One region of the Xanthomonas sp. AM6 genome, then DNA from elsewhere that is predicted to be linked to it. Evidence: riboswitches for the same ligand, from Rfam matches in the RefSeq annotation. Region 1 holds a riboswitch; the other holds the start of a gene.
What was found. Region 1 has a riboswitch for cobalamin ahead of metE (5-methyltetrahydropteroyltriglutamate--homocysteine S-methyltransferase). Riboswitches for the same ligand answer to the same signal wherever they lie in the genome.

Region 1 (7,652 bases):
CACCGCGCCGCCGTCGCGGCCGGTGCCCCACAGTTCGCCGAGCACGCGGTAGTGCGCCGGCGCCTGGCCGTCGGCACTGACCGGGATCGGCAGCGCCAGCCGCGTGCCGGCCTGCGCGCTGGCGGCCACCGCGTCGGCGGCGATGCGCAGCGACGTGTCCAGCACCGGCAACACGTGTTCGGCGGTGCGCACGAAGGCCTGGCCGGCGGCGTCCTCGCCGTGCACCACCACCTGCGCGAGATAGCTGCCCGGCGCCTTCGCCGGGAAATCGCCGGCATAGACGCCATCGCCGGCGGCGCCGTCGCCATGGCGGCCGTCGTCGGCCATCGGCCACTGCGTCACCGTGCCGTCGGGCGCGGTGACGCGCAGCTGCGCATCGCGGATGCGCCCGGCATTGGCGCCCAGCGCAGTGGCGCCGTGGCTGTCGGTGCCGCCGAGCAGCGCGGTCAGGCCGATGCGCTGGCCGCTGCGCAGCTGCCGGCGATCGCTGGGATAGGACGCCAGCTGGGTGCGCGCATCGCCTTCCATCAGCAGGTAGCCGCGTTGCGGATCGGCGCCGTCGGCGCGCAGGGTCAGCGTCCAGTCGCCATTGGCGGCCGCGTCCACGCGGTATTCGCGCGCCGGCAGCGCGGCGTCGCCGCTGCCCAGGCGGGTGGCGATGGCGTTTGGCACGATGCTCGCGGCACTGGCGCGTGCGTTCGCTGCGCCGGGCGCATGCAGTTGCGGTTGCCAGTCGTGCGCGCCGGACAGCAGCACGAAGCGCAGCTTGCCGTTCTCCACCGGCAGCGTCGCCTGCCATTGCGCGGCCGCGCCGCTGCGTGCGGAAGAGAATTCCACCGGCAGCAACGCGCTCTTGGACAGGATCGCGGCCTCGGCCGGCGCCGGCGCGCGCATCTGCGCGAACTCCTCGGGCGGGCCGGCCAGCTGTTTGGGGATCAGCTCGGCCGCCTGCGCTGCGGCAGGAAGGGCCAGACACAGGATGCAAACGGCGGACACTCTCGACAGCTTCGGCATGACGCGCTCTCCGTGGCGGTGCGAAGAAGCGGACGTGCGTGGCCGGCGCATCGCGGCGTTGCGCAGCGGCGGCGGCACGTCCGTGAGGACGCGGCGCCCCCTCGCCGCGAAGATTCCTTCCGCTTATAGCCAGCCCAGGTTGCCGGACAAAGACGCAGCGCAGCAATGCGTCCGAACTGGGATGCCGCGCGCGCTTGCCGCTGTGATGCCCGGCGTGAAGCACGCCGGGCATCGTCGGCCTATGCCGCCTGCGCCTGCTGCGCGCGCAGCTGCCGCGCCGCGGCCACCATCGCCTCCAGCGCGCTGCGCGTTTCCGGCCAGCCGCGCGTCTTCAACCCGCAATCCGGATTGACCCACAGCTGCTGCGGATCCAGCACCGCGCGCGCCTTGTCCAGCAGTTGCAGCATCTCCTGCGTGCCGGGCACGCGCGGCGAGTGGATGTCGTACACGCCCGGGCCGATCGCGTTCGGATAGCGGAAGCGCACGAACGCATCGAGCAGTTCCATCCGCGAGCGCGAGGTCTCGATCGAGATCACGTCCGCGTCCATCGCCGCCACCGCTTCGATGATGTCGTTGAACTCCGAGTAGCACATGTGGGTGTGGATCTGGGTGGCGTCGCGCACCCCGGCCGCGGCGATGCGGAAGCACTGCACCGCCCAGTCCAGGTACGCCTGCCACTGCGCGCGGCGCAGCGGCAGGCCCTCGCGGATCGCCGGCTCGTCGATCTGGATCACGCCGATGCCGGCCGCCTCCAGGTCGCGCACCTCGTCGCGCAGCGCCAGCGCGATCTGCCGGCAGGTCTGCGCGCGCTCCTGGTCGTCGCGCACGAACGACCACTGCAGCACCGTCACCGGCCCGGTCAGCATGCCCTTCATCGGCTTGTCGGTCAGCGACTGCGCGTACTGGGTCCAGCGCAGCGTCATCGGCGCCGGACGCTGCACGTCGCCGAAGATGATCGGCGGCTTCACGCAGCGCGAGCCGTAGCTCTGCACCCAGCCGTGCCTGGTGAAGGCGAAACCGTCGAGCTGCTCGCCGAAGTATTCGACCATGTCGTTGCGCTCGAACTCGCCGTGCACCAGCACGTCCAGCCCGATCTGCTCCTGCGCGCGCACGCAGCGCTCGGTCTCCGCGGCCAGGAACGCGTCGTACTCGGCGTCGCCGAGCTTGCCGGCCTTGTGCTGCGCGCGCGCCTGCCGTACCTGCGCGGTCTGCGGGAACGAGCCGATCGTGGTGGTCGGGTAGGCCGGCAGCCGCAGCGCCGCCTGCTGCGCCTCGCGCCGCTGCGGATACGGCGATTGCCGGCGGCCGGCATCCTCGCTCAGCGCCGCCACCCGGCGCGCGACCTCGGGACGATGCACGCGCGCCGACGCGCGCCGCGTCTCCAGCGCCTCGCGCGCCGCGGTCAGTTCGGCTTGCGCATGCGGCTGCCCGTGCAGCGCGTCGGCCAGCGTGCGCAGCTCCTGCAGCTTCTGCCTGGCGAAGGCCAGCCATGCGTACAGCTCGCGGTCCAGCGCCTTTTCCTGCTCCAGGTCCACCGGCACGTGCAGCAGCGAGCACGAGGGTGCCAGCCACAGGCGTTCGCGGCCGACGTGCCCGGCCGCGTAGCGCGCCAGGGTCAGCGCGTTGTCCAGCGGCGTGCGCCACACGTTGCGGCCGTTGACCAGCCCGGCCGACAGCACCCGGTCGGCCGGCAGCGCCTGCAGCACCGCGTCCAACTGCGCCACGCCGCGCACCAGGTCCACGTGCAGGCCGTCCACCGGCAGCGCCGTGGCCAGTTCCAGGTTGTCGCCGAGCTCGCCGAAATACGTGGTCAGCAACAGCTTCGGCCGCGGCGCCTGGGCCAGGAACGCATAGGCGCGGCCGTAGGCCTCGCGCGCGGCGACGTCCAGGTCCAGCACCAGTGCCGGCTCGTCGATCTGCACCCATTCCGCGCCGGCCGCGTGGAGCTGTTGCAGCAGCTCGGCGTAGACCGGCAACAGGCCGTCCAGCAGCGCCCAGCGGTCGCTGCCGTCCACGGTCTTGGACAGCAGCAGGAAGGTCACCGGCCCGATCAGCACCGGCCGCGTGGCGATGCCCAGCGCCTGGGCTTCCAGGAACTCGGCCAGCGGCTTGTCGCCGCGCAGGCGGAAGTGCTGGCGCCGCGCCAGTTCCGGCACCAGATAGTGATAGTTGGTGTCGAACCACTTGGTCATTTCCAGCGCGTGCAGGTCCAGCCCGTCCTCCTGCGTGCCGCGCGCCATCGCGAAGTAGCCGGCCAGCGGATCGGCATCGGCCAGCGCGCGGTAGCGCTGCGGGATCGCGTCGAACAGGAACGCGGTGTCGAGCATCGCGTCGTACAGGCTGAAGTCGTTGCTGGGCGGCAGGTCCACCCCGGCCTCGACCTGCAGCCGCCAGTGCCGCTGGCGCAGCTGCCGCGCCGTGTCCTGCAGGCTTGCGCCGTCGGTTTCGCGGCGCCAGTAGCTTTCCAGCGCACGCTTGAGCTCGCGCCGCGCGCCGATGCGCGGGAAGCCCAGGTTGGTCACGATCGTCATTTGCGTTTCCTCATTGCGTTCATGGGCATTGAGGAACGAAGGAACCGCGCGCCGTCCGCCCGTTCGCACGGGACGCCCGCCACGCCAGCGACCTTCGCCCCCGCGGGCGAACCGGCGCCACGCGGGCAGGCGGAAGAGCGCGGCGCGGCGCAGGGCCGCGACACGACTTCCGGCCGCCTCCCCGCGGAGGCGCCAGGTCGAATCGGAGGACGCACAGGTCCTCCGGCCGGGGCCGGTATTCGGGCTGATGGACGAGCGCACCGTGCCGGCTGCGCGCCTACTGTCCGCCGCTTCCCAGGCCGGCATGCGCCGGCCCAGTGCCATTGACGGAGGTCGTTTCCATTCACCGCTGCGGGGCAGCTCCGGAATGGGCAGGCGCTTGCGGCGCCGGCCGTCACCGGATTCCCGTTTAAATCCATCCCTTCATCCGAATGAAGCGATGGATACCTTCGGCGAGCGCACGATAGGCCGGATGCGGCGGCGGGTCAAGCGCCAAGTGCATTGCGGGCAGGCATCGGCAGCGTTCATGGCGAACGTGTAAGCTATTGATCCCAAAGCCAATGATCTGCCGCTTCCGCCAGCAGGCGACAGCGCAGCACCACCGCGCCCGATGACGCTTCCGACTTCCGACCTGCCAGCCCGCTACGCCGCGTCCCTGCGCCTGTCCGTCGCGCCGATGATGGACTGGACCGACCAATAGACAGGTCAGGGCTTCCGGACACGTTGGTGCACTATGGGTACATTCGCCATGGCACTGCTGACCTCGTGTGGCACGGCATTTGCTTAGCTATTCTGTATAGGACTCAGCTGCAAAACGCTGATAAGCTCGCGCCGCAGCTGGGCTAGCGGCTCATGGGTCAGTGAGATTAGCAAGGATTAGGGGGAGGCATGGAAGAGCTATCTAACTACATTGGTTATGCGCTAAATTTTCAGTGTCGAGAAGTCGAGAATTACTTTGGTAGCCCGGTGATGTCCTATGTGGGGCAGATTCATCCGTCGGTTCTTCAAGCGTATATAGACGCTGTGGAGAAGGTTGCGGCTGCTAAGGGCGAATACTCTGATAGCGATAGGATAATTATTGCGCTGACTACGCCAGGCGGTGTGGTGGAAACCGTTGAAAAGATGGTAGAGGTTACTCGGCACCATTTTTCCGAAGTTTATTTTCTAGTTCCCATGTCTGCAATGTCTGCCGGGACTATATTTTCTATGTCGGGCGACAAAATATTCATGGACTACACTTCTTCATTAGGGCCGATTGACCCGCAAGTCCAGAACCCTGATGGGCATTTTGTGCCGGCCCTTGGCTACATTGATAAGGTCGATGAATTGATCGGAAAGTCTGCTGATGGGACTATCACGGACGCTGAACTCATGATGCTTCAAAGGCTGGATCTCGCTACCTTAAAGCGTTATGAGCAAGCGAAAGAACTGTCAATCAGTCTGCTGAAAAAGTGGTTGGTTAAATATAAGTTCAAAGATTGGGTTCAGCACAGTTCAAACGGCGAAGTTGTGACGCAAGACGAGAAGATCGCGCGCGCGGAAGAGATTGCCCGTCAGCTTAGTGACAACAAGCATTGGCATTCACATGGCCGCATGATCAGCGCGGATACGTTAACGGGGTCCCTGAAGCTGAGAATTGAGGACTACAGTGCGATTGATGAGATTCGGAAGCCGCTACACGCTTACACGCGCTTGTTGCTAGACTACTTGGATCAGCAGCGAGCCTCGTTCAGAATTCACCACAGACATTGAGACCAATCATGGATATCGCAACCCGCACAAATGAGGCAATCGCGCAAGCGGTTAAGAGGCTTGAGCCCGCTTCTGCTGCGCGCGTCAATGAGCTCAACGTGAAATTCGACCGACTGGTCAAGCAGGGTTTAGTAACCGAAGATTCTTACGGTATCGCTGTAGGTTGGGTTGGAGTCGCACAAGCGCCAACGTACAAGCGCTGAACTAATATTTCTTAAGGGCCGCCTGTAGCAGGGCGGTCCTTTTTTTTGCTGTAGGTCAGGACGCTCGCTGCCGTCTCTGCGCATCCCACCACGTAGCCACGTCCCGCGTGTCGTACACGTCGCCGGTCCTTGCCGGCAATAAGCGCGCGCTGTGCTTGTTCGCCATGGTCTTCATGGCGGTGCCAGGGAAGAACGCATCGCGCAGTTGCTCGATCGTCATCGTGGCGCCGTACTTGCCGAACAGCAGCCAGAACGTCGAGTAGTCGTCAGCGGCCATGGCTATGGCCCTCCGCATCTTCAAGCTGCTGCAGGCTCATCGCGGCGCCTCCGGCGCCGACGCGGCGGCGAGCAGCACCTGGCGCATCTGTTCGATGATTTCGACAGAGATCAAGCGCGTGCCTTTGCTGAGCGCTGCTTCGATCACTTCGTCCACTTCTTCGGCCGTGAAGTCGCTCTCCGGCACCGCAGTTGCGGCGCCTGTGGCTGCTGTGGCTGTGCGGTGGCCTTGCCGCCCCAATAGGTCATTGGTCGGCCCTGTTCATCTGTCAACTGCGCGGCGTCCGATGAGGCCGGTTACACTGCTTGCAGCGCAAGCCAGCCGGCGACCAGCGCGTCGTAGTGCGCGTGGGAATCTCGGCCTGATCGCCTAGGGAGAGTGCGGCGCGTGCGGCGGAGAGGGCGCGCTCCAGCGCCTCGGGCGTGATCGTGTTCATTGCGTATCCTTCGGCGCGCGGCGCCGGCTCATTGTGAAGCGGCGCCACCAGGGCGCACGCAGGCGTTCGTTCTTGGCTCGCAGCCCGCTTGATCTCGCTGGCGGCTTGGGCCAGCTGCTCGCGCAGCATTGACGGCGCATCGTATGCCGGAGAGACTCGGCCCAATGACAGGGAGCGAGCCATGCCACCAGCGATCTTCAGGAAGTCTAGCGTCGTCAGCTACTACGGCCAGGACATCTTCATCGAGGCTTGGCAACCGGAGGGAGGGGAGGCCTTCGTCCATATGATCGAAGCAGGGGAGCTGCCCCCAATCGAGAGCCCCGATTGCGGCAACCACCCGACGCTCGATGCGGCCATCAACGCTGGCTTGGCATTCGCGACGACTCTGATCGATAACTAGTCCGGTCATGCAGCCACCGGCAATTGATGCGCCGGATCTAGGTTCGGCAGGACGTTGGGCGCACCAGATCATCTCCGGCGGCGACCTGGTGCGCGCGCTCGACAGCCCATTGCAGGGCGGCCAGCTGTCGTTCGTGTAGATGGCGGTCATGGCAGAATTACCTCTCGGACAAGGGAGTGGCTATGGGCTGGTTCGATGGGGTGGTGCAGTGCGCCCCGCTAAGTGCAACGTGCGTTCTGGATTGGGACGCGATTTCCGCAGTTGCTACCGCTGCAGCCGTTTACTTCGCATGGCATGCGATTCGATCTGAAAACGAACATCGGAACACAGAGCGAAATCGGGCCGATCAGGCTCAGAGAGAGGAACTCGCGAGGATGGCGGGCGAGCGGAAATCTCTGGCTCGCCGACTTGCAAAGATCTTCCATCGGGAGGTGTACGAAGGGCTTGCCGAGATGGTGGCGCTGATCCACGTCACCGAAGCAGTCCGCACGCAGGTGGATCTTGAGCAGTACATAAAGGTCTATGCCCAGCCACTGAACCCGCGCGTTTTCGCGATGCACGAACGGTTCCTGGGTTCGTTGGATGTATTCCCCGACCAGCTCGCTATCGCATTGGTAAACAACATGACGAACTGGAAGGCCATGCCGTATATATCGGATGGTTTTCCCAACATGCCAGCAGGCGAGTTCTTTCGAAAGGCTCAGCCAAGGATCATTGCGCAAGCGCGAGAGGTCTGCGAGCTTCATCGGGAGACAATGACGATGCTGGAGCCATTCTTTGCGGACCTTCCGGGCATCACGCCGATAACGCCTGAGGAGGTTCGGGCACTGAACGACGCGGCCGCCGCGAAGGCAGTCAGTGACTTGGCGGCGCGTGACGCTGGGAACGGCTGAGCGCCACGCGTTCACTCGCCGATCCTCATAGCAGCCAGGTCGATCTTGTCGCCCGGTCGCTGCACAGCGCTGGCGGCGGGGGCTCGTATAGTCTCCGTGGCCGACGGCACCTGCTCCCATGCTTGCTTCGGGACTCAAGCCACTGC
Region 2 (7,652 bases), 490 kb from region 1:
GCATGCGTTCGGTGGTCTGCGCCGCCTCGTACGAGGCGCGCGTGTTCGGCATCCGCTCGGCGATGCCGGCGTTGCGCGCCGAGCGGCTGTGTCCGGACGCGATCTTCGTGCCGCCGGATTTCGCGCGCTACAAGGCGGTGTCGCGGCAGGTGCGCGAAATCTTCCAGCGCCACACCGACCTGATCGAGCCGCTGTCGCTGGACGAGGCCTATCTCGACGTCACCGTGCCCAAGGGCGAACTCGCCACCGCCACCGAGATCGCGCAGGCCATCCGCGCGCAGATCCGCGAGGAAACCCAGCTGACCGCGTCGGCCGGCATCGCGCCGAACAAGTTCCTGGCCAAGATCGCCTCGGACTGGCGCAAGCCCGACGGCCAGTTCGTGATCCGCCCGCACCAGGTCGAGGCGTTCCTGACCCCGCTGCCGGTCAGCAAGGTGCACGGCGTGGGCAGGGTGATGCAGGCCAAGCTGGCGGCGCTGGGCATCGTCACCGTCGGCGATTTGCGCACGCACAGCGCAGAGGAACTGGAAGCGCGCTTCGGCAGCTTCGGGCGACGCCTGTACCAGCGCGCGCGCGGCATCGACGAGCGGCCGGTGGAATCGGACCAGCCGGTGCAGTCGATCTCCTCCGAAGACACCTTCGCCGAGGACCTGGCACTGGACGCGCTGGAGCCGGCGATCCGGCAACTGGCGGAAAAGACCTGGAACGCGACCCGCCGCACCGAGCGCGTCGCGCGCACCGTGGTGCTGAAGCTGAAGACCGCGCAGTTCCGCATCCTGACCCGCAGCTTCACCCCGGAGCAGCCGCCCGATTCACTGCAGGCGCTGACCGACATCGCGCTGGCCCTGCGACAGCGCGTGGAATTGCCCGCGTCCACGCGCTACCGCCTGGTCGGCGTGGGCCTGTCCGGTTTCCACGAACCCGAGTCGATGCAGAAGCAGGGGCAGTTGTTCCGCTGAACGGTGCGCCGCTGCGCACCCACCGCCACGCAGCCAGCGTGCTGCTGGAAGCGGCCGCAGTACGTAGCGCCCGCCTTGCATTCGGCACGCGGGGCGCCTTCGGCGTACGCGCATCGCGCCCGCAGCAGCGCCGAGCATGCGCCGCTGGAGTCAGGTCGCGCGTTTCCACGCGTGGCCGTGCCGCGATGTCGCCACGGCGCGCGCGGGCATGGCGCCTACAATGGGCGCCGGTTTCCGCACCCGAGAACGAGATGACGTTTCCGTACGCGCTGGTGGTCTTCGATCTGGACGGCACGCTGGTGGACAGCGGCGCCGATATTGCCGAGGCGCTCAATCGCACCCTGGCCGACTTCGGCCTGGCGCGGGTGCCGGAAGCCACCGTGCTCGGCTGGATCGGCGAGGGCGTGCGCAAGCTGGTCGAGGCCGCGTGGCGGCATGCGCACGACGGCACCCCGGTCGACACCGTGATGCCGACCTTCATGCGCCACTACGCCGAATGCCTGCTGCGCAGCCCGCGCCTGTATCCGGGCGTGGCCGAGGCGCTGGCGCAGTTGCACGCGCGCGGAGTGACGCTGGCGCTGTGCACCAACAAGCCGTCCGCGTTCGTGCCGCCGCTGCTGCGCCACCTCGGCGTGGCCGATGCGTTCGCCGCGTTGCTCGGCGGCGACAGCCTGCCCGAGCGCAAGCCCAGCCCGCTGCCGCTGCTGCACCTGGCGCAGCGCTTCGCGCAGCCGCCGGCGCGCTGCCTGATGGTCGGCGATTCCGGCACCGACCTGCAGGCCGCGCAGGCCGCGGGCATGCCGGCGGCGCTGGTGCGCTACGGCTATCCGCGCGACCTGGACCTGGCCAAGGCCGACGTGGTGCTGCTGATGGACGACATGCGCGAGCTGCTGGCGCTGGCGTAGCCGCCGGCAATCGCTGCCCGAGCGCAGGCTCGGGCTTGCGGGCAGATCAAGCCGACAGCCGGTACTCCAGCACTTCATCGCCCAGGTCATCGATCTCGCCGGTGGGACGCCAGCCAGGTGCCGATAGAAACCGTGCGAGCGCACCGCCGGGTCGGCTGCGCAGCCGAGGAACAGCCGCGCGAAGCGGTCATGCGTTCCAATCCTGTAGGAGCGGCTTCAGCCGCGACGCTTTACCGGTAGCGCCCGGTCGCGGCTGAAGCCGCTCCCACAAGAACCGCAGCGTCGGTGTCGATGCTGCCGTGCCCGGCATCGGCCGTTCGCGACCGCCGCGGCAAGCGCTGCGCCGTGCGGCGCAGCGCCTGGTTCCCTCAGCGCGCCGCCGGCGCGTAGCGCAGGCTCAGCGCGTACTCGCGGCCCGGCTGGTTGTACCAGTTGATGGTCTGGTAGTCGCGGTCGAACACGTTGCTGGCCTTGGCCTGCAGCGTCCAGTCCGGCGCGAACGCGTATTCCACGCGCAGGTCGACGGTGCCGTAGCCGGCCAGGCGCACGCTGTTGGCCGCGTCGTCGTAGCGGTGGCCGCTGCCGAACGCGGTCACTCCGAGCTTGACCGGGCCGAAGCCGCGGTCCACGTCCAGCCGCGCGGTGTTCTGCGCGCGCCGCGCCAGCCAGTTGTCGCGGTTGGCGCCGTCGCTGCGGTTGCGCGGATCGGTATGGCTGAGCTGCGCCGACAGTTCCCAGCCGGCCAGCGTGGCGTAGCCGGTCAGTTCGGCGCCGCGGATCCGCGCCTCGTCCACGTTGACCGGCAGAAAGCTGACGGCGTCGTAGGAGATCAGGTCGTCGACGCGGGTCTCGTAGACGTTGAAGGTCCAGTTCCAGGTGTCGGCGTACTGCGCCACGCCCAGGTTGCCGCTCCGGGACTTCTCCGGCTTCAGCTCCGGATTGCCGGCGAACGGGTAGTACAGGTCGTTGAAGGTCGGCGCCTTGAAGCCGGTGCCGATGCTGGCGGTGAGCTTGAAGCCGCCGTCCAGCGCCAGGCCCCAGCCCAGGCTGCCGGTGGTGTGCTGGCCGAACTGCTCGTTGTCGTCGCTGCGCACGCTGGCCTGCAGCTGCTGCGCGCCGAAGCGGCCCTGGTACTCGGCGAACACGCCGGTGTTGTCGCGCTGGTCGACGTCGAAGGCGGTGCTGCCGGTGACCTCTTCGCGCTGCCAGTCGGCGCCGGCGCTGAGCAGGTGGCCGTCGGCCAGGCCGAAATCGCCCTGCAGCGAGGCGGTGTCGCGGCGGCTGTCGAAGGTGCTGACGAAGCTGCGCGTATCGCTGCCGGGGGCGTGGTAGTAGCTGTCGGCCTGGTCGGTATTGCGGCCGAGCTGGGCGGCCACGTGCACGCGCTCGGACGGGGTCCAGTCGAGCTTGCCGCCGAACACCTGCTGGGTGTTGTCGGCCTCGTTGCCGGCGAACAGCGCATCGCCGTCGTACTCGTTGCGGCTGTCGATGTTCAGCGCCTGGCCTTCGATGCGCAGCGTGTCGCTCAGCGCGTAGCCGGCGCGCGCGCTCAGCGAGGTGTTGCGGTAGCCGTCGCGGTCGGGCTGGTCGACGAAGCAGCCGGCGAACAGCGTGGCCGAGCCGTTGCAGGCGTTGATGCCGTCGGTCTTCTGGTAGCCGCCCTGCACCGACAGCCAGCCGCGCTCGCCGCGGTTGCTGAAGCCGGCGCTGGCCTCGCGCAGGCCGTTGCTGCCCGCGCCCAGGCTCAGGTTCTGCTGCAGGCCCTGGCCACCGCGGCGGGTGAAGATCTGGATCACGCCGCCGATCGCATCGGAGCCGTACAGGCTCGAACGCGGCCCGCGCACGATCTCGATGCGCTCGATCTGGCCCAGCGGCAGGTCCTGGAACGCGGCCAGGCCGGCGCTGGCCGAGCCGATGCGCACGCCGTCCACCAGCACCAGCACGTGGTCCGATTCGCTGCCGCGCAGGCTCAGCGTGGTCAGCTTGCCCAGCCCGCCCTGGTTGGACACGCCGATGCCGGCGCGGCCCTGCAGCAGCTGCGCCAGCGAGGTGGCCTGGCTGCGCTCGATCTCGGCGCGGTCGATCACCTGCGCCGGCACCACGCTGTCCTCCACCGAGATCTGGGTGCGGGTGGCGGTGACCAGGACCTGGTCCAGGTCGGTGGCGGCATCGGCGGCGAGCGCCAGCGAGGGCAGGGACAGGGCGGACGCGATCGCGACCGAAAGCAGGCGGGACGACATGGGGCAGCAACTCCGGCGCGCGGGTGCGCGCAGTGACGGCGAAGGAGTCGCGAACGGAAGGTGCAAGCGGACGGCGCCAGACGCGGCGCGGCACGCCGCGACGCCCTCCGCATCGCAACCAGTGGACTGCAAGGCCGGTCTCCGGGCTGGCGATCTGGGAGTCGGAACTCCCGGCTGCGACGCCTTCCCGTGCCAGGCACAGTGGCGCAAGTCGTCAGCGCGGATCGCTTACCGTTGCGGGGGCAGCGCCGGCCTTGTCGCAAGACGCACCGGCTTCCCGTTTCAACCTGCAGGCCGGGGCCGGCAGGTCACCTTGAAGCGGCGCGATTGTACGCGATCCCCGGGGCGTGTCGCCCATTCCCGTGCAGGTCGCGCCGCGCTTGCGCGTTCGCGGCGAGGAAAAAGGGGGGCAATGTCCTCTCCCCGGCGACGCCGCGGTCCGCAAAGGCGCCTGCCAGGCCGCCAGCCGGCGCCGTCAGCGCTGCCACGCGGCAGCGGCTGACGGCCTGACGGAGACCGGGTCGCTGGCCACCGCCGGCGTCGGCAACGCGCTGGGCGCGATCCGCCGGCATGCCCGGGGTCGCCCAACGCGGCCTACCCGGGGATGGGCGATGCGAGCAGGTGGCGCGCGGATCAGTCGGCGTCGCGCTCGCCGCCGCGGTCGTCGTCGGCGCGGTCATGGTCGCGCTCGGCGTCGTACCCATGGCCGCCGGAGGCATCGTGCGCGTAGTCGGCGTAGGGCGCGTCGCTGCGGTCGCCGTCGCGGTCGAAGTGGGTGGTCGCCACCGGCCCGGCCACCGGCAGGCCGCGCGGCGCCGGCAGCTGCGCCGCCGCGGTTTCCAGCTCGCCGAGCAGTTGCGCGCGCCGCGCCTCGGGCAGTTCCTGCCAATGGCAGCCGGTCAGCGCGCCTTCCAGCGAGTACAGCAGGTTGAGGCTGGGCTTGAAGCCGGCACGCTTGACCTTCAGGAACGCGCCGACCGCACCGGCCGCGGCCAGGTCCTGCTGCGTGCGCAGGCCGACCTGGCGCAGCCAGGCCGCGCTCTTGGGGCCGATGTTGCGCAGCTTCTCGGTGCTCATCGCCGGCTCACCGCAGCGCGTCGACGAAGACCTGGGCGATCGCTTCCAGGCCGTGCTGGTCGTCGGCGTCGAAGCGCGCCAGGTCCGGGCTGTCCAGGTCGAACACGCCGATCAGCGCGCCGTCGCGCAGCAGCGGCACCACCAGCTCCGAGCGCGAGGCCGCGTCGCAGGCGATATGCCCGGGAAAGGCCTCCACGTCGTCGATGCGCTGGGTCTGGCCGCTGCTGGCCGCGGCACCGCATACGCCCTTGTGCAGCGGGATGCGCACGCACGCCGGCAGGCCCTGGAACGGCCCGACGACCAGTTCCTTGCCGTCGTACAGGTAGAAGCCGACCCAGTTCAGCCGCGGCAGCGCGTGGTACACCAGCGCTGCCAGGTTGGCGGCGTTGGCGATGCGGTCCGGCTCGCCGTCGACCAGGGCGCGGGCCTGGGCGATCAGCTGGGCGTATTGTTCCGGCTTGCTGCCGGTGAGCGAAGAGGAGGCGAACATCGCACGAGTCTAGCAGCGGCCGATGGCGGCCTGTGCGCCAGGCGGGCGAGGCGCGATGGGCCGGCCGCGACCCCACCCGGGACGCCGCGCGCGGATGCGCAGCGGCCTTGCCGTCGTGCGCCAGCGCTCGACCTGCGCGCCGCCGGTTGCCCTCGTGCGCATCCGTCCACGCGGCAGGCCGCTCCGGACGCCCGGACAGGCCGCCGGTGGCGCTGACGTGGCGCGCCGCGCCGGCTATCCTGCGCGGCCGCGCCGCATGCGGCGGCCTCGAGGTTGATGCAGCGATGAGCTTTCCCGCCTTCTACGTCACCGGCACCGATACCGGCATCGGCAAGACCGTCGCCAGCACCGCGCTGCTGCATGCGCTGCGCGCGCGCGGGCAGTCGGCGGTGGGCATGAAGCCGGTCGCCAGCGGCTGCGAGCGCGAGGCGGACGGCTGGCGCAACGAGGATGCGCTGGCGCTGCAGGCGGCGAGCGCGCCGCGGCCGGACTACGCCGACCTCAATCCCTACGCCTTGCCGCTGCCGCTGGCGCCGGAACTGGCCGCCGCCGACGCCGGCGTGCGCGTGGAGCTGGAGCCGATCGCCGCGGCCTTCGCGCGCCTGCGCGCGCAAGCCGACGTGGTGGTGGTGGAAGGCGTCGGCGGCTGGGCGGCACCGTTGTCGGCGACGCTGGACCAGGCCGACCTGGCGCGCGCGCTGGCGCTGCCGGTGCTGCTGGTGGTCGGGCTGCGCCTGGGCTGCCTCAACCACGCCCGGCTCAGCGCCGCGGCGATCGCCGCCGACGGCCTGCGCTGCATCGGCTGGATCGGCAACGAGATCGATCCGGCGATGCAGCGCATCGACGACAACATGGCGATGCTGCAGGAGCGCTTGCCGGTGCCGTGCTGGGGACGCCTGCCGTACCGGCCGCAACCGGATCCGGCGGAACTGGCCGCATCGCTGTCGCCATGGCGGGGCGAGCAGACGCAGGGCTGATTCGCGGAATGCCGAACACGTGCGAACATCGCGAATCCCGGCCGACGGGGACCTGAGCGTCAATGCCGTGCATCGCATCGTGATGCGTGATGCGTCCAGGCGTTGGAGGACCTGTTTCGACCCCTCCAGCCGTTCCCGACAAAAACGCGGTGTGCTCAAAAGCGGTCGCTGGCCAACCGCAAACTGCTTTCAGCGTGTACGTCGAGTTCCGCGAGATGGAGACTCACCGACGATGCGGGAAGGACGCTGGTCGTGAAGCTGTTGGCCGCACTGTCGAAGTAGGCTGACGCCGTTGCGAATCCCCAATCCCGAATCCCGGCCAAAAAAAGGCCCGGTAGAGGGAGGGATCTACCGGGCCTGGGTGGCGCGGGGGGAGGGACCCGCGCATACCACTGGTCAGTCGTGCGGCAGCGCCGCAGCGGACTTGTCTGGTGTTGCTTATTTGGTCTTGGCTTTCGGCGCGGCCTGGTCGGTGGCCGCCTCGAACTGGTTCTTGGCGAGCTGGCCGATGGCCTCGGAGGTCTTCAGGCCCAGGCCGAACACTTCCTGGTTGGCCGTGGCCAGCCGTTCGAAGTTGTCGCGGGCGATCTGCAGGCCCTTCGGCCACAGCGACTGCACGCTGCCCAGGTCGCGCGCTTCGGTGAGCTCGCCGAGGAAGCCGGTGGTCGCGGCGACGTTCTTCTCGAAGGTCTTCAGCTGCACGCCGAACACGCTCTCGGCGCTTTCCAGCGCCAGACGGTTGGCCCGCGCGGCAGCGGCGGCGAACTGCTGGGTATAGCTGCTGAACTGATCGTTGAATTGAGCGGACATCATGCAACTCCAGAGGAATGCCGATTGCTGTTGCAGTGCAACATACGCGCATTCTGCTGCAATGCAACAAAATTTTCTGAAGCCGCTCAGGTTTCGTTCAAACTGGCTTGCAAATCAACGAGTTGAGCCAAGAGGCCCGGCGCCCATCCACCCCCGGCGACGCGCCACTCGGACGCCACTTGCGCTGCAACGGG

Region 2: another riboswitch for cobalamin. It lies ahead of btuB (TonB-dependent vitamin B12 receptor); the one in region 1 lies ahead of metE (5-methyltetrahydropteroyltriglutamate--homocysteine S-methyltransferase).

What each region holds. Positions count from the first base shown of each region.
Region 1 covers NZ_CP106869.1:4,608,600-4,616,251, reverse strand. The annotation lists gene OCJ37_RS19810 (choice-of-anchor X domain-containing protein) at 1-1,014, opposite strand, end outside; gene metE (5-methyltetrahydropteroyltriglutamate--homocysteine S-methyltransferase) at 1,254-3,545, opposite strand; cobalamin riboswitch at 3,758-4,011, opposite strand; gene OCJ37_RS19800 (SDH family Clp fold serine proteinase) at 4,434-5,297, shown strand; gene OCJ37_RS19795 (hypothetical protein) at 5,306-5,500, shown strand; gene OCJ37_RS19790 (hypothetical protein) at 5,556-5,777, opposite strand; gene OCJ37_RS19785 (hypothetical protein) at 5,814-5,963, opposite strand; gene OCJ37_RS19780 (hypothetical protein) at 6,046-6,213, opposite strand; gene OCJ37_RS19775 (hypothetical protein) at 6,395-6,613, shown strand; gene OCJ37_RS19770 (hypothetical protein) at 6,621-6,752, shown strand; gene OCJ37_RS19765 (hypothetical protein) at 6,796-7,506, shown strand.
Region 2 covers NZ_CP106869.1:4,121,166-4,128,817, reverse strand. The annotation lists gene dinB (DNA polymerase IV) at 1-959, shown strand, start outside; gene gph (phosphoglycolate phosphatase) at 1,211-1,864, shown strand; partial or broken gene OCJ37_RS21020 (GNAT family N-acetyltransferase) at 1,911-2,041, opposite strand; gene btuB (TonB-dependent vitamin B12 receptor) at 2,233-4,104, opposite strand; cobalamin riboswitch at 4,219-4,435, opposite strand; gene OCJ37_RS17605 (TfoX/Sxy family protein) at 4,738-5,181, opposite strand; gene OCJ37_RS17600 (free L-methionine (R)-S-oxide reductase MsrC) at 5,189-5,671, opposite strand; gene bioD (dethiobiotin synthase) at 5,956-6,648, shown strand; gene OCJ37_RS17590 (phasin family protein) at 7,087-7,458, opposite strand.